Regions from separate parts of the Kocuria cellulosilytica genome, predicted to be linked through region 1. Evidence: riboswitches for the same ligand, from Rfam matches in the RefSeq annotation. Region 1 holds a riboswitch; each other region holds the start of a gene.
What was found. A riboswitch is a leader RNA that binds a small molecule or an ion and turns the genes downstream of it on or off. The one in region 1 is predicted to bind S-adenosylmethionine.
Positions count from the first base shown of each region.

Region 2: another riboswitch for S-adenosylmethionine. It lies ahead of RCG67_RS14610 (bifunctional o-acetylhomoserine/o-acetylserine sulfhydrylase); the one in region 1 lies ahead of RCG67_RS14095 (acyl-CoA dehydrogenase family protein).
Region 3: another riboswitch for S-adenosylmethionine. It lies ahead of RCG67_RS10760 (hypothetical protein); the one in region 1 lies ahead of RCG67_RS14095 (acyl-CoA dehydrogenase family protein).
Region 4: another riboswitch for S-adenosylmethionine. It lies ahead of RCG67_RS05045 (ABC transporter ATP-binding protein); the one in region 1 lies ahead of RCG67_RS14095 (acyl-CoA dehydrogenase family protein).

Region 1 is NZ_JAVFWZ010000010.1:64,624-70,376, forward strand. Features, by position in the region: gene RCG67_RS14085 (LLM class flavin-dependent oxidoreductase) at 1-100, opposite strand, end outside; gene RCG67_RS14090 (MFS transporter) at 97-1,509, opposite strand; gene RCG67_RS14095 (acyl-CoA dehydrogenase family protein) at 1,513-2,826, opposite strand; SAM riboswitch class I at 2,930-3,024, opposite strand; gene moeB (molybdopterin-synthase adenylyltransferase MoeB) at 3,181-4,356, opposite strand; gene RCG67_RS14105 (thiazole synthase) at 4,353-5,225, opposite strand; gene thiS (sulfur carrier protein ThiS) at 5,227-5,466, opposite strand; gene RCG67_RS14115 (FAD-dependent oxidoreductase) at 5,463-5,753, opposite strand, start outside.
Region 2 is NZ_JAVFWZ010000011.1:12,876-18,628, forward strand. Features, by position in the region: gene RCG67_RS14595 (S9 family peptidase) at 1-323, opposite strand, end outside; gene RCG67_RS14600 (CPBP family intramembrane glutamic endopeptidase) at 465-1,244, shown strand; gene RCG67_RS14605 (VOC family protein) at 1,281-1,919, opposite strand; SAM riboswitch class IV at 2,062-2,177, shown strand; gene RCG67_RS14610 (bifunctional o-acetylhomoserine/o-acetylserine sulfhydrylase) at 2,254-3,660, shown strand; gene metX (homoserine O-acetyltransferase MetX) at 3,657-4,841, shown strand; gene RCG67_RS14620 (SGNH/GDSL hydrolase family protein) at 4,856-5,707, opposite strand.
Region 3 is NZ_JAVFWZ010000006.1:106,436-112,188, reverse strand. Features, by position in the region: gene RCG67_RS10775 (cell division protein PerM) at 257-1,870, opposite strand; gene RCG67_RS10770 (glycosyltransferase family 4 protein) at 1,986-3,155, shown strand; gene RCG67_RS10765 (PIN domain-containing protein) at 3,194-3,589, opposite strand; gene RCG67_RS10760 (hypothetical protein) at 3,601-3,834, opposite strand; SAM riboswitch class IV at 3,848-3,973, opposite strand; gene RCG67_RS10755 (hypothetical protein) at 4,378-4,674, shown strand; gene RCG67_RS10750 (hypothetical protein) at 4,784-4,972, opposite strand; gene cspE (transcription antiterminator/RNA stability regulator CspE) at 5,279-5,485, opposite strand; gene RCG67_RS10740 (DMT family transporter) at 5,712-5,753, opposite strand, start outside.
Region 4 is NZ_JAVFWZ010000002.1:528,433-534,185, forward strand. Features, by position in the region: gene RCG67_RS05035 (endonuclease domain-containing protein) at 1-696, opposite strand, end outside; gene RCG67_RS05040 (maleylpyruvate isomerase N-terminal domain-containing protein) at 846-1,523, opposite strand; SAM riboswitch class I at 1,630-1,734, shown strand; gene RCG67_RS05045 (ABC transporter ATP-binding protein) at 1,740-2,573, shown strand; gene RCG67_RS05050 (aliphatic sulfonate ABC transporter substrate-binding protein) at 2,673-3,716, shown strand; gene RCG67_RS05055 (ABC transporter permease) at 3,713-4,540, shown strand; gene RCG67_RS05060 (AMP-binding protein) at 4,600-5,753, shown strand, end outside.

The sequences.
Region 1 (5,753 bases):
CGAACTGCGTGACCCCGGCCTCGGGGTGGCGCCACAGTCCCGGTGACTGGTGCACGGGCACCATCATGTCGAAGGCGTTCAGCAGCAGGGGGCGGGTCATACGGTGCTCCTCGCGGGGGTGGTCTCGGAGGTGGTCCCGGCGTCGGCGGATCGGATCGCGCCGAGCACGGTGCGGACGTCGTGCAGGTCGGTGAGCTCGGTGCCGCGCTGTTCGCGGGCGGGGTCCTTCGCGGCCAGGGCGGCGACGATCGAGAGCACGGCCAGCCCGGAGAGGTAGCCGGCGATCAGCCACGGGGTGCCCCCGCCGGCGGCGAACAGCAGGGCGGCGATCATCGGCATCAGCCCGCCGCCCAGGACGGTGCCGACCTGGTAGCCGAAGCTCACCCCCGAGTAGCGCACGTGCACCGGGAACTGCTCGGCGAACCAGGCCGCCTGCGGCCCGTAGATCGCGTCGTGGACGAGGTTGATGCCCAGGATCACCACGAGCGGCAGCAGGGCGAGCGGACCGGTGTCGAGGAAGGCGAACAGCACCCAGCCGAAGACGCCGATCGCCGCGTAGGCGGTCACCGAGACGACCTTGCGGCCCACCCGGTCGGAGAGCCAGCCCCAGAAAGGGGTGGAGAACAGGCCGATGGCCGAGGCGATCATCACCGCGGTCACGCCCGCGGCGCTGTCCCCGCGCACGTCCCGCAGGTAGGTCAGCATGTAGACCGTCACCAGGTAGTAGACGGCGTTCTGGGCCAGGCGCAGGCCGATCGTGACCAGCAGCGGGCGGCGGTGGTGGGTCAGCAGCTCCCGCAGGGGCGCGGTGGCCACGTTGCCGGAGGCCCGGTGCGCCAGGAACTCCGGGGCGTCGGCCACGCCGAGGCGGATCCACAGGCCGATCGCCACCAGCAGGGCCGAGAGCAGGAAGGGGATGCGCCAGCCGTAGGCGGCGAACTGCTCCTCGCTCATGACGTTCTGCACGATGAAGAACGCCCCGGTGGCCAGCAGCATGCCGGCCGAGGACCCGATCTGGGTGAAGGACCCGAAGAACCCGCGGTGCCGGGCCGGTGAGTGCTCCACGCTCAGCAGCGCGGAGCCGCCCCACTCGGCGCCGGCGGACAGGCCCTGGAGGATGCGCAGGACCACGAGCCCGACGACGGCCCACCAGCCGATCACCTCGTAGGTCGGCAGCAGCCCGATCAGGGTGGAGGCCACGCCCATGAGCATCAGGGAGGCCACCAGCAGGGCCTTGCGGCCGATCCGGTCGCCCAGGTGCCCGGCGACGATCCCGCCCAGGGGCCGGGCGATCACCCCGACCGCGAGCGTGGCGAAGGACGCGACGATGCCGCCGAGCTCGGTGGCCATGGGGAAGAACTGGACGTTGAAGACCAGCGCGGCGGCGGTGCCGTAGAGGTAGAAGTCGTACCACTCGATGGTGGTCCCGGCGAAGGCCGAGGCCAGGACGCGCTTCTTGCCGTGGACGATGCTGCTGCGTCCCGGGGCGGCCGTGGTCGTGGTGCTCATGGGTCAGGCTCCTGGGGTTCGGTCGGCGGGGGTCCTCGCGTCGCCGATGGCGTTCAGGCCCTCCGGCAGGGTGCCGTTGATGAGGTAGTCGCCGAGGGCGCGGGCACGGAAGGCGATCGGGTTGTGGGTGGCCACGGTCTGGGCGTTGCGCCAGTGCCGGTCCAGCCCCTTGGCCGTGGACGTGGCGGAGGCGCCCACGGTGAGGAACAGGTCCTGGGCCGCGCCGAGCGCCAGCTCCGGGACGGTGACCTGGGCGTGCTCCACGGCGATCTCGGACTCGTGCAGTGCCGCCGGGAGAGCCCCGGTGAACTCCGGCCGGTCGGCGCCGGCCGCTGCGGCGGCGGCGATCCCGGCGTCCAGGGCACGGGCGGCGTGCAGGACGGTGGCCTCGGCGGCGAAGGCCTTGGCGGAGATCCGGCCGGTGGCCTCCTGGATCAGCGGGTCGTCGCGGAACGGCAGGCCGAGCCCGGTGTTGAAGGTCCGCCGGCGGGCGGCGATGGTGTCCACGGCGTCCCGCCGGGCGGCCCGGGCGATGCCGGCCAGGACGGCCAGCAGCACGAGCTGGAAGAAGGCGGCCTCGTGGACGGCCTCCGCGCTGCCGGCGGTGCGGTCCAGCACGGCGTCGTCCGGGACGCGCACCCGGTCGAAGACCGCGGTGCCGGTGCCGGTGAGCTTCTGCCCGAAGCCGTCCCAGTCGTCCTCGAGCGTGACGCCCTCGGCGTCCGTGGGGACGACGGCGAAGCGGCGGCCGTCCCGGCCGTCCAGGGCGGCCGAGACGCGGGTGTAGTCGGAGAAGACCGAGCCGGTGGCGTAGTACTTCCGGCCGGTGAGCTCCCAGCCCGCGGCGCTCCGGCTCAGCACGGTGTTCAGGGTGCCGAGCGCGTTGCCGCCCTTCTCCGTGGAGGCGTTGCCCACGGTGGCCCCGGCCAGCACCCGCGGGTACCAGACCTCCTGGAGCTCAGAGGGCAGGAAGCGCAGGGACTCCACGAAGCCGGAGTGGGAGCGGTAGAGGTGGGCGATGTTGGAGTCGGCCTCGGCCAGGTCGACCAGCAGCCGGGTGAAGTCCTCGAGGCCGACCTCCGGACCGCCGTGGGCCGCCGGGACGCGCAGGGCGCCGAAGCCGGCCCGGTCCAGCCGGCGGACCTCCGCGTGGGGCAGCACGCGCTGGAGGTCCCGGTCCAGGGAGCCGGCGGCGATCTCCGCGAACAGGGGCCGGAAGTGCTCCTGGAGCCCGGCGTAGTCCCGGGGCAGGCCGGCGGCGGGGTTCGTGCCGGCGCGGGAACGGACAGCGGTCCTCTCGACCGTGGTGCGGGTCATGCGGTGGTCCTCTCGGTCGCACCGAGGAGGCCGGTCGCGCCAGGGCCGGCCCGGTGACGGCAGCGCCGGGCGCCGACGTCGGGGACCGGCTGCCGATCCGGGATCTCCATCGGTTCTGGCCTTAGCACCCTGACCCCGGAGGAGGGCGGGTTGCTGCGGCGTCGTCGAGCCAGATCTCTCAGCCGCTCTGAATGGGACGTCCGACATCGCACCAGACCAGCGGGGTCCGGGGCCAGCCGATGACCTGTGCGCGTCATCGGGTGTCACGACGACGTCACAGACGGTCATCTCGTCCGGAGTGGTGTACCGACCCGGTCGTTCGCCCAGGGAAGGAGGAGAGCGCGGCGGACCGCCTCAGTAGACCGGCTGGTCCGGGGCCACCTGCTCCACCCAGGCGAGCACCCCGCCCTCGAGGTGACGGACCCGCTCCTCCCGCCCGGCGTAGAAGGGCCGCAGCGCGGCGAGCGCGGTCGCGGAGCGGGCCCCGGCCTTGCAGTGCAGCACGAGGTCCGCGCCGCGGGCCTCCGAGGGCAGGGCGTCCGCGCCGCGGTCCAGGATCTCCTGCAGGGGCACGGGCACGGCGCCGTCGATGGCCACGAGCTCCCGCTCCCAGTCCTCGCGCACGTCCACCAGGGCGAAGGACGCCTCGCCGCGGGAGCGGCGCTCGAGCAGCCGGGCCAGCTCGGCCGCCCCGACGGTCTCGGCGGGGTCCGCCCCGGGCAGTGCGCAGCCGGCGGCGGGCCGGGCCACCGCGGTGACCGGGGCGGCGTCCGGGTCCGGGGCCAGCCGCATCTCGCGCCAGGTCATGGCGAGCGCGTCGTGCAGCAGCACCCGCCCGAGCAGGGGCTCCCCGGTGCCGGTGATCAGCTTGACGGCCTCGGTGACCATGACCGAGCCGATGGTCGCGGGGAGCATGCCGAAGACCCCGCCCTCGGCGCAGCTGGGCACCTCGCCGTCCGGCGGGGCCTCGGGGTAGAGGTCCCGGTAGGTGGGCCCGTGCCCGGCCCAGAAGACGCTGACCTGACCCTCGAAGCGCAGGATGGAGCCCCACACGCAGGGGGTGCCGGTCAGGGCGGCGGCGTCGCTGACCACGTAGCGGGTCGTGAAGTTGTCGGCGCCGTCAAGGACGAGGTCGTACCCGCGGACGATGTCCACGGCGTTGTCCGCGTCCAGCCGGACGGGATGGGTGCGGACCTCGACCAGCGGGTTGAGCGCTGTGACGGCCTCGGCGGCGGAGACGGCCTTGGGCCGGCCGACGTCGGCGGTGGTGTGCACCACCTGGCGCTGCAGGTTGGAGAGCGACACGACGTCGTCGTCGACGATCCCGATGGTCCCCACCCCCGCCGCCGCGAGGTACTGCAGGGCCGGGGCGCCCAGTCCCCCGGCGCCGACGACGAGCACGCGGGCGCGGCCCAGCCGCCGCTGGCCGAGCGGCCCGATCCCGGGCAGGGTCAGGTGCCGGGCGTAGCGCTCGAGCTCCTCGCGGGTCAGCTCGGGGCCGGGCGCCACGAGCGGGGGCAGCGGGCTCACGGCCGCTCCCCCACGGGCGCCCAGTCACCGCGCGGGACGTCGGCCGGGCCGGCGGCGGGCCCGTCGTCGGGGGCGTCCGTGCCGACCCGCCCGGCCATGGGCGAGGACGCGTGGGCGTGGCGGCGGGCGGGGATGCGCCCGGCCCCGGCGGCGAGCCGGCCGGCGAGCACGGCGTGGCGCATCGCGGTGGCCATCGCCACCGGGTCCTGGGCGCGGGTGACGGCGCTGGCGAGCAGCACGGCGTCGCAGCCCAGCTCCATGGCCAGGGCGGCCTCGGAGGCGGTGCCGATCCCGGCGTCGAGCACCACGGGCACCGATGCTCGGGAGGCGATGAGCTCGATGTTGTGCGGGTTGAGGATGCCCAGGCCCGTGCCGATGGGGGCGCCCAGGGGCATCACCGCCGCCGCGCCCAGGTCCTCGAGGCGCCGGGCCACGGCGGGGTCGTCCGAGGTGTAGGCGAAGACCTCGAAGCCGCGGGCCACGAGCTGCTCGGTGGCGTCGAGGAGTTCCACCACGTCGGGCAGCAGTGTGTCCTCGTCGGCGATGACCTCGAGCTTGACCCAGTCGGTCTCGAGCGCCTCCCGCCCGAGCTCCGCGGTCAGCAGCGCGTCCCGGGCGGTGTAGCAGCCGGCGGTGTTGGGCAGGATCCGGATGTCGTTGCGCTCGAGCATCGCGAACAGCGAGTCCCCCTGGCCGGGGGCGTAGCGGCGCAGGGCCACGGTGGTCAGCTCGGTGCCGGAGGCCAGCAGCGCCTGCTCGAGGGTGTGCAGCGAGCTGAGGCCTCCGGTGCCCATGATCAGCCGGGAGGACAGTTCCGTGCCGTCGAGCACCAGCGGGTCGTGCACGGGGTGGGGGTGCGGGTGGGTCACGTCAGCCTCCTTGGACGGCGGTGATGATCTCGACGGCCTGGCCCTCGGCCACGGGCGTGCGGGCCCAGCGGCTGCGGGGGACGACCGCGGCGTCCACGGCCACGGCGACGCCGAGGCGGCCGCCGTCCCGCGGGGCGCCGTCCGGGCCCAGGGCGCGGCCGACGGTCTCGGCGACGAGGTCGACGACGGTGGCGTCCTCCGCCGCCGTGTGCGGCCGGCCGTTGAGGGTGATGGCGGTCATCGGGTGCTCCTGTTCCCGGGGCCGGGCCCGGCGGCGGCCGGGGCGGGGTCCCCTCGACGGGCCTCGACGGGGCGGTCGAAGCGGTGCGGGTCGGTGGTGGCGAGGTGCTCGGCGTCGGCGCCGGGATCCGGTCCGGCGCCGCCGACGACGAGCTGCGCGGCGAGCCGGGCGGCCAGCGGGGCCAGCAGGACGCCGTGGCGGAAGTAGCCGGTGGAGACCACGAGCCCCGGCACGGGCGAGCCGTCCGGGTCGCGGACCCGCCCCAGGTACGGGATGTCGTCCGGGGT
Region 2 (5,753 bases), on a different contig from region 1:
CCGGTGCTCACCGCCGGGACCCGGCAGAACACCTGGTGCGCGCCGCCCTCCACCGTGCGGGCGAAGTACCACCAGGCGCCGCGCCGGCTGGGCACGGACAGGTCGGTCTCCTGGGTGCGGTCCTTGATCTCCCCGAAGATCATCTCCCGCAGCCCCGTGAGGTGGGCGGTGGCGGACTCCGCGTACTCGTTCTCCGCGGCGAGGTGGGCCAGCACCTCGGGGGAGTCCTTGTCCCGCATCCACTCGTACGGGTCGGAGAACACGTGGCCGTGGAAGGCTCGCTCGACGGGCTGCTGACGGATCTGCGGGGGAAGGACAGTCATGGTCCCCATCCTAGGGAAGACGTCCCGGGGAGCGGACGGGCCGGGACATGTGGTGCGGGCCGGGCGGTCCGGGAGCCGCCCCGCCCGGGTGCCCGGCCCGGCTGCCCGGCCGGGCACCCGGGCCGGTGCCACAATGGCCGGATGAGCACCCCGGCCCACCTGCACCCCCGCCCGCCGGCCTTCGGGTCCACCCGCGCCGACCTGTGGCTGCAGGTGCTCCTGGTGCTCGGGGTCTCCCTGGGCGCCTCGGCCCTCTACGCGGTGCTCTCCCTCGCCGAGGACCTCGCCCGCGGACCGCTGTCCGAGGCGCAGGCCACGATGAACCCGCCGCTGAGCCTGCAGCCTCTCTTCGACCTGCTGCGCCAGCTCACCGGCATCGCCCTGGACCTGGTGCCGGTGCTGCTGGCCCTGTACCTGCTGGCCGGCTCCGCCGGAGCGCTGGGCACGGTCCGCCGGCGGATCGGCCTCGACGCCCGCATGCCCGTTCCGGACCTCGGCCTGGGCACCGTGCTCTTCCTGCTCATGGGGCTGGGGACGCTGGTGCTCTACGCCGCGGGCCGGGCCCTGGGCGTCACGGCGCAGGTCAGCACGTCCGGGCTCGCCGAGCACTGGTGGACGGTTCCCGTGCTGCTGCTCTCGGCCGTGCGCCACGCCCTGGTCGAGGAGGTCGTGGTCGTGGCGTTCCTGACCGACCGGCTCACCCGCATCGGGTGGAGCTGGCCCGTGGTGCTGGTGGTCACGGCCCTGTTCCGCGGCAGCTACCACCTCTACCAGGGGATCGGGCCGTTCCTCGGCAACGTGGTGATGGGCCTGGTCTTCGCGGAGCTCTACCGGCGCACCGGCCGGGTGATGCCCCTCGTCGTCGCGCACTTCCTGCTGGACGCCGTGGGCTTCCTCGGCGCCGCCCGGCTGCTGGGCTGACGCCCGGGGGCCGGACCCGTCCGGCGGCCCCGGGACTCAGATGGTGACGGGGCCGTCCGGGGTGCTGAAGGTGACGGAGAGCACCCCGGGGGTGCCCTCCGGATAGCGCCAGTCGACCTCCAGGTCCTCGAGCGCGGTCTCCACGGGGGCGCCCAGCCACTCGGTGACCCGGTCCGGGGCCCCGGCGATGCACATCCCCGCCAGGCCCACGTCCGTGATCCGCGCCTGGGAGGGGTGCATCTCGGGGTCGGACTCGAAGTGCACCATGAACGGCAGCTGGGGGTCGGCGATGAGGCCCTTCACGCCGATCTGACGCCACTCGAGGCACCGGCCGTCCGGGAACACCCGGCAGCCGGGGACGGAGGACCGGCCCAGGCGCTGCTCGAAGGGGGCGAGGTCGTCGACCTCCACGACCCAGCCCAGCCAGCCGCCGCCCGCCTCGGAGCGGGCGCGCACGGCCTGGCCGAACGGCGCCTTCACCGCGGCCGGGTGCTCGAGGACCTCGACGACCTCGACGTACTGGTGGTTCGTGAGGGGGAGGATCATGTTGCGGGTGCCGAAACGGGGGTGCACCCCGCCCTTGACCGGCTCGATCCCGAGCTGGTCGGCGATGCGCTCGGTGGTGGCCGCCAGGCCCTCCGGGCGGCAGGCGTAGGACACGTGGTCGACTCTCATGGGCTCATCGTGGCACCGTGTGAGTTTCGTCTCCAAATCGGTCCGCGGCGCACCCGGCGCGGTGCACCCGGCCCCCGCCGCCGGGCGTCACGCCCGGGCCCGGCTTGACGCCGTGTCGTCCGGATCCGGAGAATGCTGTCTAGGTCATGAGCGCCAGCGTCCAAGCCCCAGCTAGCTGGCCGGCAACCCTCCACCGCGGTGGGGTGCCCTGGGTGAAGACCAGGCTCCTCGCGACCGGCGAGCGAGCAAGCGCGGGTCCCCGGCGCCCGGCCGCTCCCGGCCGCACCGCCTCGGCCGGGACGGGACCCCTGACACCCGCAAGGAGTCCCACGGCATGTCCGAGACCACCGCTTCCAGCACCGACCGCTCCACCGCCGGCGCCCCCGTCCCCGCCGCCGAGCGGCCCACCCCCGAGAACCCGGGGGGCTGGGCGTTCGAGACCCGGCAGATCCACGCGGGGCAGAGCCCCGACCCGGTCACCGGCTCCCGGGCCCTGCCCATCCACCAGACCACGTCCTTCGTCTTCCCGGACGCCCAGGCCGCGGCCGACCGCTTCGCCCTCGCCGAGCTCGGGCCGATCTACACGCGGATCGGCAACCCGACCACGGAGGTCGTGGAGAACCGGATCGCCGCCCTGGAGGGCGGCGTGGGCGCCCTGATGCTCAGCGCGGGGCAGTCGGCCACGACGTTCGCGGTGCTCAACGTGGCCGGCGCCGGCGACCACATCGTGGCCAGCCCCAGCCTCTACGGCGGGACGTACAACCTGTTCAAGTACACGCTGCCCAAGCTCGGCGTCGAGACCACCTTCGTGACCGACCCGGACGACCCCGAGGAGTGGCGGCGGGCGGTGCGGCCGAACACCAAGGCCTTCTTCGCGGAGACCATCCCGAACCCGCGCAACGACTTCCTCGACATCGAGACGGTCTCCGGCATCGCGCACGACTCCGAGGTGCCGCTCATCGTGGACAACACCGTGGCGACCCCGTACCTGGTCCAGCCCTTCCGCTGGGGCGCGGACGTCGTGGTGCACTCGGCCACGAAGTTCCTCGGCGGGCACGGCACGGCGATCGGCGGGGTGATCGTGGACTCCGGGGCCTTCGACTTCGGCCGCTACCCGGAGCGCTTCCCCGGCTTCAACCAGCCGGACGAGTCCTACGGCGGGCTCGTCTACGCCCAGGCCCTGGGGGCGGAGGGACCCTTCGGCGTCAACCTGTCCTACATCCTCAAGGCCCGGGTGCAGCTGCTGCGCGACCTCGGCTCCGCGATCTCCCCGTTCAACGCGTTCCTCATCGAGCAGGGCATCGAGACGCTGTCCCTGCGGATGGAGCGGCACGTGGCCAACGCCGGGACGGTGGCCCGCTGGCTCGAGGCGCGCGAGGACGTGCGCTCGGTGTCCTGGGCCGGGCTGGAGTCCTCCCCGTGGCACGGGCGGGCGCTGAAGTACGCGCCCCGGGGCGCCGGGTCGATCCTGGGCTTCGTGCTCGAGGGCGGCCGCGAGGCCGGGGCCGCCTTCGTGGACGCCCTGACCCTGCACTCGAACGTCGCGAACATCGGCGACGTCCGCTCCCTCGTCATCCACCCGGCGTCCACCACGCACAGCCAGCTCCTGCCCGAGGAGCAGCTGGCCGCCGGGGTGGAGCCCGGCTTCGTGCGCCTGTCCGTGGGCCTGGAGCACGTCGAGGACATCCTGGCGGACCTGGAGCAGGGCTTCGCCGCGGCCGCGCACGGAGGGCAGGAGTGACCGTGACCGTCGTGGGGGGTGCCGGCGCCGGGACCGCCGTCCGCGAGGACGGTGTGCCGCGCGCGGCCGCGATCGGCGAGCTGGAGCTCGAGTCGGGCTTCCGGCTGCCCGAGGTCCGGATCGCCTACGAGACCTGGGGGACCCTGGCCCCGGACGGGTCCAACGCGGTGCTCGTCGAGCACGCGCTCACCGGGGACACCCACGTGGCGGCCGGCCGGGCCCGCCCCGGTGCCTCCGAGGCGGAGCGGCGCGCCGCGCAGAGCGGCGGCTGGTGGGAGGGCCTGGTCGGCCCCGGCGCCGCCATCGACACGGACCGCTGGTTCGTGGTCTGCACCAACATCGTGGGCGGCTGCTACGGGTCCACGGGCCCGGCGGCCCCCGCTCCGCCGGACGTGGACCCGGAGGGCCGCCCGTGGGGCTCCCGCTTTCCGCTCGTCACGGTCCGGGACTCCGTGCACGCCGAGGCGGCGCTGGCCGACGCCCTCGGGATCGGCTCCTGGCGCCTGGTCATCGGCGGCTCCATGGGCGGTGCCCGGGCCCTGGAGTGGGCCGTGACCTACCCGGACCGGGTGCGGGCGTGCGCGGTGGTCGCCGCGTGCGCCCAGTCCAGCGCCGAGCAGCTCGCCTGGGGCCAGGCGCAGAACCTCGCGATCCGCCAGGATTCCCACTTCCGCGGCGGGGACTACTACGACGGGCCGCTGCCCGTCACGGGCCTGGGCCTGGCCCGGCGGATCGCCCACATCACGTACCGCTCGGCCGACGAGCTGCACCACCGGTTCGGGCGCTCGCCGCAGGCCGACGAGCACGTCATCGGCACCCACCCCGGCGGCCGGGGGCGCTACCAGGTGGAGAGCTACCTCGACCACCAGGCGTCCAAGCTCGCCGGGCGCTTCGACGCCAACAGCTACCTGGCGGTCAACGAGACGCTCATGTCGCACGACGTGGCCCGGGGGCGCGGCACGCTCGAGGAGGCGCTGTCGGTGACCTCGTGCGAGTGGCTCGTGGCCGCCGTGGACTCCGACCGGCTCTACCTGCCCCGCGAGTCGGACGTCCTGGCCGCCGCGCTGCCCGGGGACGTCCGGCGGCACACCCTGACCTCGCCCTCCGGCCACGACGGCTTCCTCATCGAGACGCCGCAGCTGGGGAAGCTGCTCCTGGAGACCGTGCTGCGCGAGCCCTGAGCCGGGCCGGGTCCTCAGCCGTCCGCGGTCCCGCCGCCGGGGGCGAGCCCGCCCCCGGGCACGGTGGCGGTGCCGAAGTGCGGGCGCTTGGGCCGGACCTGCGCCCCGGAGCTCGTGCGCCGGATGCGGCGGGCCACCCACGGCCGCAGGTAGCGGTGGGCCCAGACGAGGTCCTCGCCCCGGGCCTGCCGCCAGGACGACGGCGGGCGGTCGGGCACGACCTCGGGCACCAGGCCGTGCTCGAGGCCCAGGGTGTCGAGGACCTCGACCGCGATCCGGTGGTGGCCCAAGGGCGAGAAGTGCAGCCGGTCCGGGTCCCACATCGCCGGGTCCGCGAGCTCCCGCAGCCCCCACAGGTCCACCGGCACGGCGTCGTGCCGGGAGGCGACCACGCGCACGTTCTCGTTGTAGACCGCGATCCGGCCCCGGATGCCCCGCAGCACGGGCGTGGCGCCGATGTCCGGGCCGTCGATCAGCACGACCGTGGCCCCGTCCGCCCCGAGCCGGCCGACGACGTCGTCCATCTCCTCGGCGATCGCGTCCGGGTCCCCGCCCGGGCGCAGCATGTCGTTGCCGCCCGCGCAGATCGTCACGAGGTCCGGGGACAGCTCCAGGGCGGGCGCCACCTGTTCGTCGACGATCTGGCGGAAGAGCCGGCCGCGGATCGCCAGGTTGGCGTAGGACAGGCCGGGGGAGAGGCGGTCGAGCTCCTCCGCGACACGGTCCGCCCAACCGCGGTGCCCGCCCGGGGACCCGGGGTCCGGGTCCCCGATGCCCTCCGTGAAGGAGTCGCCGATCGCCACCATCCGCCGCCACGGGTGGGCGCGCGCTCCGGTGTCCGGGGGTGCTGCGGTCGTGTCGGTCATGCCCCCGGTCTACCACCCGGCCCGGCGCGGGTCCACGGATCGCGCC
Region 3 (5,753 bases), on a different contig from region 1:
CGGGGGTCGTGCTCGCGGCCGCCGGGATCGGGCTGGGCATCGCGGCCCTCGTGCGCTCCCGCGGGGCGGACCGGCGCCGGCTGCTGGTGGTGAGCGCGGTCGCCGCGATCGTGCTGGGCTCGCTGAGCCTGCTCACCGGCGGGGCGCGCCTGGCGCTGTGGCCCGTGGCCGAGGCCTACCAGGAGTGCGTCGCCGGCACCCTCACCCTCTCCGGGGAGGCGCAGTGCCAGCAGGAGCTCGAGGACGGGATCTGGAGCTATCTCTCCGGCGACCCGGGCGCGCCGGCGTCGGACGACGCGGCGGGCGCCTCGACCGCGTCCACGTCGACCGCGTCGACGTCGAACGCCTCCGCGGGACCGGACCCCGCCCCGGCCCGCCCCTGAGCCGCCCACGGGCCCGTGCCGGCGCGCTCCGCCCCGTCCCGGTCGGCCCCCGGCGCGGTCCGCGGGCCCCGCCGGCCCGCCGAGCGCATCGCGCGCCGGGCCGCGGCCTCCTCCCGGTGCCGCCGCCGCGCCTCGCGCCGGCCGGCGGGCGTGCGGTCCTCCCCGTCCTCCTCGTCGCGGGGCGGGGCGAACGGCGGCTCGTGCTCGAGCCACGGTCCCAGGACGTAGCCGACCGCGGTCCCGACGGCCACCTCGGCGCCGAACAGCAGCAGGACGGCGGGGCCGTCGGGCCCCACGTCCGTGAGCCGGCCGAGCCCCAGCGAGCCGTGCGCCAGCCAGCTCAGCAGCATCACCAGCACGCCCGCGACCGCGCCCACGAGCACCCCGGTCAGCAGCGTCGAGACCGGGTACGTGATCCAGCGGGCGGGCAGCCGCAGCGCCATCCAGTCGTCCAGGTGGTTCTCGCCCTCGCGCAGGAACCACCAGCCGGCGAGGACGCCGGCCAGGACCGGCAGCACGACCACTCCCAGCGCGCCGGCCGGGAGCTCCTCGGGCGGCAGCGCGGCGAGCGCCGGGAGCAGCGGCACGGGCCCGGGGTCGGTGCCCAGCGGGGAGGCGTGGGTGCCGGAGCCGAGGTCGAAGCCCGCGCCCGTGGCCCAGGACAGGGCGTAGACCGCGAGATTGGGCAGGTAGCCGAGCTGCAGCCCGGTCAGCGCGGTGTCCCCCGGCACGCCGGTGCCGAGCCGCTGGTAGACGCCCACCACGTCGTTCCAGTTCCAGAACAGGGCGGCGGCGAGCAGGGCCGCCCCGGCGCCGACCCCGGCGACGGCCGCGACGAAGCCGGCGCGCAGCACCGCCCAGACGTAGGACCCGGCCCAGCGGGAGTACTGGCTCGTGCGCTCCACCCACGCGGCGGCGTTGACGCCGATCAGCCCCGGCAGGGACCGGGAGGCCCGGTACGCGCCCACGAACCCGCCCAGGGCCACGGGCACGAGCGGGAAGACGGCCGCCGCGGCCGGGCTCGCCGAGACCTGCGCCCCGGTGAACAGCAGCGCCGCCGCGGCGCCGAGCGCGGAGTAGGCGGCGAGGCCGCTGAGGTACGGCTGCCAGAACTGGCCCTCCCAGCAGGCCCGCGCCAGCCGCCGCCCGGCGTGCCAGGCGAGCGCGAACGGGACGACGGTCAGCCCCAGGGGGACGAGGTTGAGCGTCCCGGTGGTCGCGGGCAGTCCCGCTCCCGGGTCGAGGGCCACCTGGAGGGGCGTGAGGTGGGCGAGCAGCCACACGTGGCCGGAGAGCACGATCCCCCCGGTCAGCCCGAGGGTGTCGAAGCCGTCGGCGAGCCACACCATGAGGACGGTCAGCAGGACCAGCAGGTAGGACACCACGGCCACGGAGCCGAGTTCCAGCACGCCCTGCAGCCACAGCGGCATGGGCACGCCCTTGCGGTCGGGGCGTGCGGCGGGGGAAGAGGAGCCATGGGAGTTCATCACCGACCATCTTCCCACGCCCGCGCGGCGCCCCGGCAGAGGCTTCACGGCGCCTTCACCGGCGGGCCACGCGCCGCTTCCCGTCCGGTCGCCCGGCCCGGGCAGGCTCGGGCCCATGAGAGTCGCCGTGGTCGCCGAACAGTTCCTCCCCCATCTGAACGGAGTCACCCACTCGGTGCTGCGGGTCGTCGAGCAGCTGGTCGCCGGAGGCCACGACGTCGCCGTCGTGGCGCCCTCCTACGGTCCTCCTCCGCTCGGGCTCCCCGCCGAGGACGCCGTCGAGGACCTCGACGGGGTGCCGGTGCACCGGCTGCCCGCCGTGCCGCTCACCGGCTATCCGGCGGTGCGCGTGGCCGGGGGGACCGTGGCGCGGGTGCGCCGGCAGCTCGAGCGCTTCCGGCCGGACGTGGTCCACGTGGCCTCCCCGTTCGTGCTGGGCCGCCGGGCGATCGTGGCGGCCCAGCAGCTCGGGGTGCCGTGCGTGGCGGTCTACCAGACGGACGTGCCCGGCTACGCGGCCAAGTACGGGGCACCGTTCCTCGAGCAGCTCCTGTGGGGGCACGTGCGCTCCATGCACAACCTCGCGACGCTCACGCTCGCGCCGTCCACCTCGGCCGTCCGGCAGCTCACCGAGCACGGCGTCCGGGACGTGCACGTGTGGCGGCGCGGGGTGGACACCACCCGCTTCAGCCCCCGGCACCGGGACGAGCAGTGGCGGGAGGAGGTCGGCGGCGGCCGGCGGATCGTCGGCTACGTGGGCCGGATCGCCCCGGAGAAGCAGGTCGAGGACCTCGCCGCGGTCGCCGACCTGCCCGGCACGCGCCTCGTGGTCGTGGGCTCGGGCCCGGAGGAGGACGCCCTGCGCCGCCGGCTCCCGCAGGCCCACTTCACCGGGCGGCGCAGCGGCGCGGAGCTCGCCCGCATCATGGCGTCCTTCGACGTGTTCGTCCATCCCGGCGAGTTCGAGACGTTCTGCCAGACGATCCAGGAGGCCATGGCCTCCGGGGTGCCGGTCGTCGCGACCGGTAAGGGCGGGCCCCTCGACCTCGTGGACCGGTCCCGCACCGGCTGGCTCTATCCCCCGGGGGACCTCGGAGCGCTGCGGGGGCACGTGGCCGACCTCCTGGGCGACGAGGCGAAGCGGGCCGCGTTCGGCGCCGCCGCGCACGCGGCGGTCCAGGGCCGGACGTGGGACGTGCTGGTCGGGCAGCTGCTCGAGCACTACGAGCACGCCGTGGAGCTCTCGGTGCCCGAGCGCGGTCCGCGCCGCCGCCGGGCCGCCTGAGGGCCACCGCGAGGGCTGCCGCGCGGACTGGCGCGGGGCTACCGCGAGGACTGGCGCGGGGCCGGGGACGCGTCCAGGACGGACGTCCCCGTGCCGGCGTACCGCCCGGGCTCCGCGGTCAGCACGGTCAGCCCGTGCACCAGGGCCGTGGCCGCGGTGAGGCCGGCGAGCGGGTCGGCCGCCGCCCGCGCCGCCAGTGCGCCCCACGCCCGGGCCACGGCGGCGTCCACCGGCAGCACCCGGCCCGGGAAGCGCAGCTCGAGCTGCTCCGCCCACAGCGTCTCGTCGGGCCGCTCGGCGAGCAGCTCGCCGAGCACCGTGGCGGGCACGAACAGCCGCCGGTGACCCTGCCGGCGCAGGACCCCGGCCAGCTCGGGGCAGCGCTCCGGGGTGCGCACCCCGAGCAGCACGGAACGGTCCAGGAGCAGGTCCACGGCGCCGGTCCTCAGGCGGCGGCGGCGAGCTCGCCGCGGGCCGGGGCCAGCAGGAAGTCCACGAACTCGGTGCGGGCCTGCACCGCACGGGCGTAGTCATCGACGCTCATGGCGGAGGCGCTGATGGCCGGGACGCCGGCGGCGGGCTCGACCGGGGACGGGTCCCGTCCGGCCGGGACGCCCGGGGAGGAGCCGGGCGGCGCGCCCGTGCGGACGGCGGGGACGGGGGTGCGGGGGTCGGGCATGGCCGGGATCCTTCGTGCGCTCTTGCTCGCACCGGGTACCGCCGTGGCGGCGACGCGAGCCGCTTCGTCATCCGAACCACCCGTGAACATGGGGTTGGTGCCCGGTCAAGTCGGAGCTTGCCGACCGGGTCTCTTGAAGCTGACTCCATTGAACCACATCGCCCGGCGGCGCCCGGGCCGCGCCCCGGGCCGGCCCGCTGTGCGCGGTTCTTCCCCGGGGCGTCACCGTTCCGACATCTCGGGGACACATCGCTGCGCTGGAATGGGCGCGGAACACCGGCGACGGCGCCGACGACGAGCCCGAGCATTACGTTTCAGTGACACAACTCACGACGCGCTTGTCGAGGTGTCGGAGCTCCGGGGTAGCCTGGATCTGCTTCTCGAGATGCGGCGTCCGCGTGCTCGGCCGGAGATCGTGCGATCCCCGGCGAACCCGCGGAGGGGCTCCGACCCGCTGCGCGCCAACCCGATGTTCCCGGGTGGATCGGATGACGAAGCGGCGGGCAACGCCATCGGATGCCTGCAAGAACGTCAGGAGAAAACATGACCATGTCCGAAGAAAGATCAGCCATCACCACCGACCAGCGCGAGGAGTGGATCGACGTGACCGTCACCGCCCTCCCCGATCTGCACCTCGTCCGGCTCACGTCGACCGACGGGGACGTGCAGGAGTACCTGAGCCCTGAGGCCGACGACCTCGCCGCCGCGGCGGAGCACACGGAGGGAACCGCGCAATGGTGCGCCAAGTACCGCCAGCTCCTCGTTCCCGGAGCCCTCGCGACGACCGGACGGCACCCGTTCTTCAAGCTCCACCCCTCGACCCTCCCGCTGTCGGCGTAGCCGGCGGGCAGGACACGACGGAGGCCGCAGCCCATCGGGCTGCGGCCTCCGTCGTGCGCGCCGCCCGCAGCCCGCTCCGGGCCGGCCCGGGTCGCGGGCCGGGGAGCGCTCACTCGAGGCCGTAGTCCCCCGCGGAGCCCCAGCCGCCTCCGGCCTCGTCGGCGGAGCCGTCGAACTCCCACTCGGAGGCCTCGACCTCGAAGGGCACGGAGACCTCCAGCTCCGCGTCGGTGATCCGGTTCAGCACGAAGGGGTCCTCCGGCTCCTCCGCCGCGGGGAACGGATCGGGTGCGGTCATGGCAGGACCTCCGGGTGCTCTCGTCCCCCGTCCCCTGCCCGTGGGCACGAGGGGGACGTCGTGGGACGGCGGACGATGGCGTTCAGCACTGGGGACGCGGGACGGCGGCGTTCAGCGCTGGTGGCACGGGACGGTGGCGTTCAGCACTGGGGACGCGGGACGGCGGCGTTCAGCCCTGGGGACGCGGGACGTCGGCGGTCGGCACCGTGGGATTCGATGCACGTCGGCCACGACGACAGAACCGCCACCGGGCGGAGCCCGACGGCGGTTCTGGAGGATCGACGGGCCGGGGCCCGTGGAGGATCCTTAGGAGATGACGTTGATGTTCGCGGCCTGGGGGCCCTTGGGGCCGTCCTGGGTCTCGAACTCGACGCGGTCGTTCTCGTTCAGCGAGCGGAAGCCGTTCGAGTTGATCGCGGAGAAGTGGGCGAAGACGTCCTTGGAGCCGTCCTCGGGGGTGATGAAGCCGAAGCCCTTGTCAGCGTTGAACCACTTGACGATACCGGTAGTCATGGGAGACCTGATCCTTCATGAGATGAACGTTTCCCGACGTTCGAGAAACACGACAGTTGTGATGCATGGAAAACGTCTTCTCAGAAAAACTGCTGCACCCGAGTGGGCCGAACTGCTTGAAAGACAAAAACGAACCTCAACAACTGCGGACCACTCTACACGAGTTCCGGCACCGCACCAGCGGGGCGGCGCCGGGCCCGCCCCGGGACCGGCCGCCGCGAGCCGCTCAGCCCGGCGGGGCGCCCAGCTCGATGAGGAGCACCCCGCC
Region 4 (5,753 bases), on a different contig from region 1:
CACCTCCCTGATCCCGTGCTCCCGCAGCAGCAGGCGGAGCCGGGTCTCCGGGGCCGAATCCGCGCCCGGCGCGGACAGCTCCGCGGCGACCCGGAGCCTGCGCACGCCCCGCCGCCCCGCGTACCGGCCGAGCAGCCGCATCAGCTCGGCTCTCGGCAGCAGAGGAGGGACGCCGCTCCGCAGGCCGTGGCGGTGCTCGCAGACGGCGCCGTCGACGCAGACCACCAGCTCGTCCGGGTCCAGCACCGCGGCCAGGTCCAGCAGCGTCCGCACCGGGACCGTCACCTCGACGCCTGACACGCGCACGGTCTCCCACGGGGCGAGGTCCGCGTGGTGCCCGGCCACCCCACGGCGTCTGGGCGGCACCCCGTCGTCGGCGCGGGTGACGTGGATCGGCGTGACGCCCCGCAGCCGCCGCGGCAGCCGGAGGTTCCAGACGATCCCGGCGCTCGCATGGCTGAGCGCACCGCCCGGGGTCAGCGCGAGCACGGGGCGGGCCCCGGCGAGAACCGCGCTGCGCGCCGCGCCCTCGTCGTCGGCCCCGGGTCCGTGCCGGACGACCTCGTGCACGCCGCGCGAGAGGGTGCGGTAGCGCAGACCGCGACGCTGGGAGTCGGTGACGCCCAGGGCGTCGGCCTCGGCGGCCGTGAACGGACCGGGCAGGAGCGGGGCGGGAACGGGTCGCGGTGCGGGCATGGCACGACTCAACAGCCCGCCGAGGGCGGCGGACCACGTGGACGCCGGGCTGTGGAGCCAGGACCGCCGCGCGAGAGTGCACCTGTCGGCGACCGACGGCGCGTCGGTCGCCGACAGGTGCAACCTCGCGCAGGAGGGAGGGGGAGGGGTCAGGAGAAGAGGGGCAGGCGGTCCGCGTGCGCGCCCAGCTCCGCGTGCTCCTGGGCGGTCAGCTCGGCCCGGCCGGTGCCCACTCGGGCGAAGTGCTCGTCGCTCCAGTGCTCGAGCGGTTCCCGCTCCCACAGGTCGGTGAGCACCCGGCGGACCTCGGCGAGCCCGTCCGCGGCGGGGCCCGGGGAGCCGTCCAGGTGCCGGATCAGGTCCAGGTGGTGCACCGTGGCCTCCACCGCGAGGGTGCTCAGCAGGTCCTCGACGCGCAGCACGTGGCCCTCCGTGCGGACCGCGCCGCCGCCGCAGTGCTCCGCCGCGTGCACGAGCGCCCGGGTGGTCTCGCGGTGGAGCTCCCGCACCGGGTCCCAGTCCAGCACCATGGACGCGGCCACGCGGGCGCGGCGCCGTTGCTCGGCGGCCGCCGCGGGGTCGCCGCCCCAGTCCGTCCAGTAGGTCGCGGCGTCCCGGTCCGGACGGGCGGTCGTGGGCGTGTGCAGGGCGACCAGCCCCTGCAGCGCGTCCGTCGTGCAGTGCTGGACCAGGTCCCGGACCGACCAGCCCGTGCACCCCGTGGCGGCCCAGGAGTCGTCGTCGCCGAGCCCGTCGAGGACCGCGCCGAACGCCGCGAAGGCGTCGCGCACCAGATCCGCCCGGACCGGGGTTCTGCGGCTCGTCATGGGTCCATGGTGGGGCACGGAGGACCCTCGTGCCAGCGATGTGTCGCGACGACCGCGGATGCGACGGATTTGCCAGGGGACACACCGAGGACGTTCAATGGGCCCGTAACCATCCGGAGCGGCTGAGAGACCTGGCTCGTCGACGTCGCAGCAACCGGCACGGATCCGCCTGATCCCCCGTGCGAGGTGCTAATGCCAGGACCGATGGAGTTGATCATGAGCACTTCTCTGCTGAGCCCTGCGCCGCCCGCCGCCCCGAACCCGTCGAAGCGCGCCTTCTCCGTGGCGTTCGAGCACGTCGGCAAGGCGTTCCCGGCCGGCCGCGAGACGCACCACGTCCTGCAGGACGTCGACGTCACGGTCCGGCCCGGCGAGGTCCTGGCGGTCCTGGGTCCCTCGGGCTGCGGCAAGTCCACCCTGCTGCGGGCCGCCGCGGGCCTCGACACCGCCTCGGCGGGCCGGGTGCTCATCGACGGCACCCCCGTGTCCGGGATCGACCCGCGCTGCGCGGTCGCCTTCCAGGAGCCCCGCCTGCTGCCGTGGCGCTCCGTGCGCGAGAACGTCCGCCTGGGCCTGCCCCGCGGGCTCCCCCGGGACGAGGGGGACACCGTGATCGACGACCTGCTGCGCCTGGTCGGGCTCACCGCGCACGCGGGCCACCGTCCCCGCGCGATCTCCGGCGGCATGGCCCAGCGCGCGTCCCTGGCCCGGGCCCTGGCGCGCAACCCCGGGGTCCTGCTGCTCGACGAGCCCTTCGGCGCGCTCGACGCCCTGACCCGCCTGCAGATGCAGGACCTGCTGCTCACGATCCACGCGGCCCAGCCCACCACCGTCCTGCTCGTCACCCACGACGTCGACGAGGCGCTGCAGCTCGCGGACCGGATCGTGGTCCTGGGCCGGACCGGACCCACGGCTCCCGCCTCGATCAGCACGGTCCTCACGGTCCCCGGCGAGCGACCCCGGGACCGGGCCTCCGAGGTCCTCGCCGGGCTGCGCGTGCAGCTCCTCGGCCACCTGGGCGTCGACGCCCACCACCCCGCGGCCCGCTGACGCGGCCCGCTCTCGCTCTGCTCCTGCTCTGCTCGCAGGACCGGCGGCGGCGCCCGCCCGCGCCGACCGCCCGGTCCGCCCACCACGAAAGGCCCCGCCGTGCCCCTCCCCCACCGTTCCGTCCGCACCGTCCCCGCGCTCGCCGCCGTCCTGGCCCTCGGCCTGACCGGGTGCATGGCGGGCGAGGGCTCCGGCGAGGCCCCTGCGCAGGCCGCCGGGGGCGGCACCGTCCGCGTGGACTGGGCCACCTACAACCCGCTCTCTGTGGTGATCAAGGAGAAGGGCTGGCTCGAGGCCGCGTTCGCCGAGGAGGGCACCGAGGTGGAGTGGGTGCAGTCCGCCGGGTCGAACAAGGCCAACGAGGCGCTGCGCGCGGAGGCCGTGGACATCGGCTCCACCGCGGGCTCCGCGGCGCTGCTGGCCCGCAGCAACGGCACCCCGATGCAGGTGATCGACCTCTACTCGCAGCCGGAGTGGTCCGCCCTGGTCACCGCCCCCGGCACCGGGGTGCAGGAGGTCACGGACCTCGAGGGCCGCACCGTGGCCGCGACCAAGGGCACCGACCCGTACTTCTTCCTGCTCCAGGCCCTCGACGAGGCCGGCGTGGCCGCCGAGGACGTCACGGTCCAGAACCTGCAGCACGCCGACGGGCGCGCCGCCCTGGAGACCGGCCAGGTGGACGCCTGGGCGGGGCTCGACCCGATCATGGCCGCCGCGGAGGAGAACGGCGCGGAGCTGTTCTACCGCAACGTCGACTTCAACACCTACGGCTTCCTGAACGCCCACGAGAACTTCCTCGAGGAGCGGCCCGAGGCCGCCCAGACCGTGGTGGACGTCTACGCCTACGCCCGGGAGTGGGCGCAGGAGAACTCCGCGGAGACCGCGCAGCTGCTGTCCGAGGCGGCCGGGATCGAGCTGTCCGTGGCGGAGGCGGTGCTCGAGCGCACCAACCTGGACATCGACCACGTGCCCGGCGACGAGCAGCTGGCGGTCCTCGAGAAGGTCGGGCCGATCTTCGTCGACTCCGACGACGTCGCCGACCAGGAGCAGATCGACGAGGCGCTCGCGAGCCTCGTGGAGAGCTCCTACGCCGAGGACGCCGACGCCTCCCGCGCGGCCGAGCTGATCGAGGGCCAGGAATGACGCAGCCGCTGACGCCCGCCCAGGAGACGGAGCGCCCCGAGGACGCACCCGCGGCCGCGACGGCCACCCGGCGGCGGCCGCTGCTGCGCGCCGCGCTGGGCCTGCTGCTGCCCGCGGCGCTGCTGGTCCTGTGGCACGTGCTGTCCGCCGCCGGGGTGTTCAGCGCCGTGCAGCTGCCGGCTCCGCTCGCGGTGCTCGAGGCCGGGATCGGCCTGCTGGCCGGCGGGGACCTCTGGACCCACGTGGGCATCTCGAGCCAGCGGGTGCTGATCGGGTTCCTGCTCGGGGCCGGGCTCGGCCTCGTGGCCGGGTCCTTCATCGGCCTCTCCCGGTGGGGCTCCACGCTGGTGGGTCCCACCATCGGGGCGTTCCGGGCGGTGCCGTCCCTGGCGTGGGTGCCGCTGCTGCTGCTGTGGATCGGCCTCGGCGAGGACTCGAAGGTCACGCTGGTGGCCATCGGCGCGTTCTTCCCCGTCTACACCACCGTCTCCGCGGCCCTGCAGCACGTTGACCGCAACCTCATCGAGGCGGCGCGGGCCTTCGGGCTCCACGGTCTGCGCCTGCTCACCACGGTGCAGCTGCCGGCCGTCATGCCCTCGGTCATCTCGGGGCTGCGCCTGGCGCTGGCCCAGGCCTGGCTGTTCCTCGTGGCCGCCGAGCTGCTGGGCGCCTCCATGGGCCTGGGCTGGCTGCTCACCGACTCGCAGAACAACGGGCGCACCGACCGCCTGCTGCTGGCGATCGTCCTGCTCGCGGTGCTCGGCAAGCTCTCGGACGCGCTGCTGGGCGTGTTCGAGAAGTGGGCCGTGCGGAGATGGGCCTGACCCGTGCGCCCGGCACCGTGGAACCGTCGTCCGTGCAGCCAGGAAAGGACCGCAGCACCGTGAGCTTCAGCTGGAGCAACCCCTCCTCCCCCACCCCCAATCCCGCGCTCGTCTCCGACGAGGCCCGGATCGCCTTCTGGGAGGGCCAGGCCTCCCGGCTCGACTGGGCCGAGCCGTGGCGGACGGCCCACCGTTTCGAGGCGCCGCGGCGGATCGGCGAGGACGAGCAGGGCAGCCCCACGTGGTCGGTCCCCGAGATCGCGTGGTTCGAGGGCGGGAAGCTCAACGTGGCCCACAACTGCGTGGACCGCCACGTCGAGGCCGGCCGCGGCGCCCACGTGGCCCTGTACTTCGAGGGCGAGCCCGGGGACCGGCTGGTCTACACCTACGCCGATTTGCAGCGGGAGGTCTCACGCGCCGCCAACGCCCTGCTCGCCCTCGGCGTGGAGCAGGGCGACCGGGTGGTGATCTACCTCCCGGTCATCCCGGAGACCGTCATCATCACGCTGGCCTGCGCCCGCATCGGGGCGGTGCACTCGCTGGTCTTCGGCGGCTTCTCCGCCGAGGCGCTGCGGTTCCGCGTCGAGGACACCGGCGCCAAGGTCCTCGTGACCACGGACGGGCAGCACCGGCGCGGGGCCGTGGTGCCCGTGAAGGCCGTCGCGGACGAGGCCTGCGGCGGCGACAACGCGATCGAGCACGTCGTCGTCGTCCGCCGCACCTCCCGGCCCGGGCGCACGGACCTGCCCCGGGGCACCCGGGGGACGCACTCCAAGGACGAGGACGCCGTCCCGTGGACGCGCGGACGGGACGTGTGGTGGCACGAGCTGGTCGCCGAGCAGTCCGACGTGCACGTGCCCCAGGCGTTCGACGCCGAGACGCCGCTGTTCATCATCTACACCTCCGGGACCACCGGCAGGCCCAAGGGCCTGGTGCACACGATGGGCGGCTACCTCGTGCAGGCCGCCTACACCCACGCCCTGCTCTTCGACCTGCTGCCCGACGTCGAGGACGAGGACGGCGAGCTGCGCCCGGACGAGCTGGCCACCGTCAACGACCCCGCGAAGGTCGACTCGACCGTCCACTGGTGCACCGCCGACCTCGCCTGGGTCACCGCGCACACCTACGAGATCTACGGGCCCCTGGTCAACGGCGTCTCGGAGGTGATCTACGAGGGCACCCCGAACACCCCGCACTGGGGCCGGCACTTCGA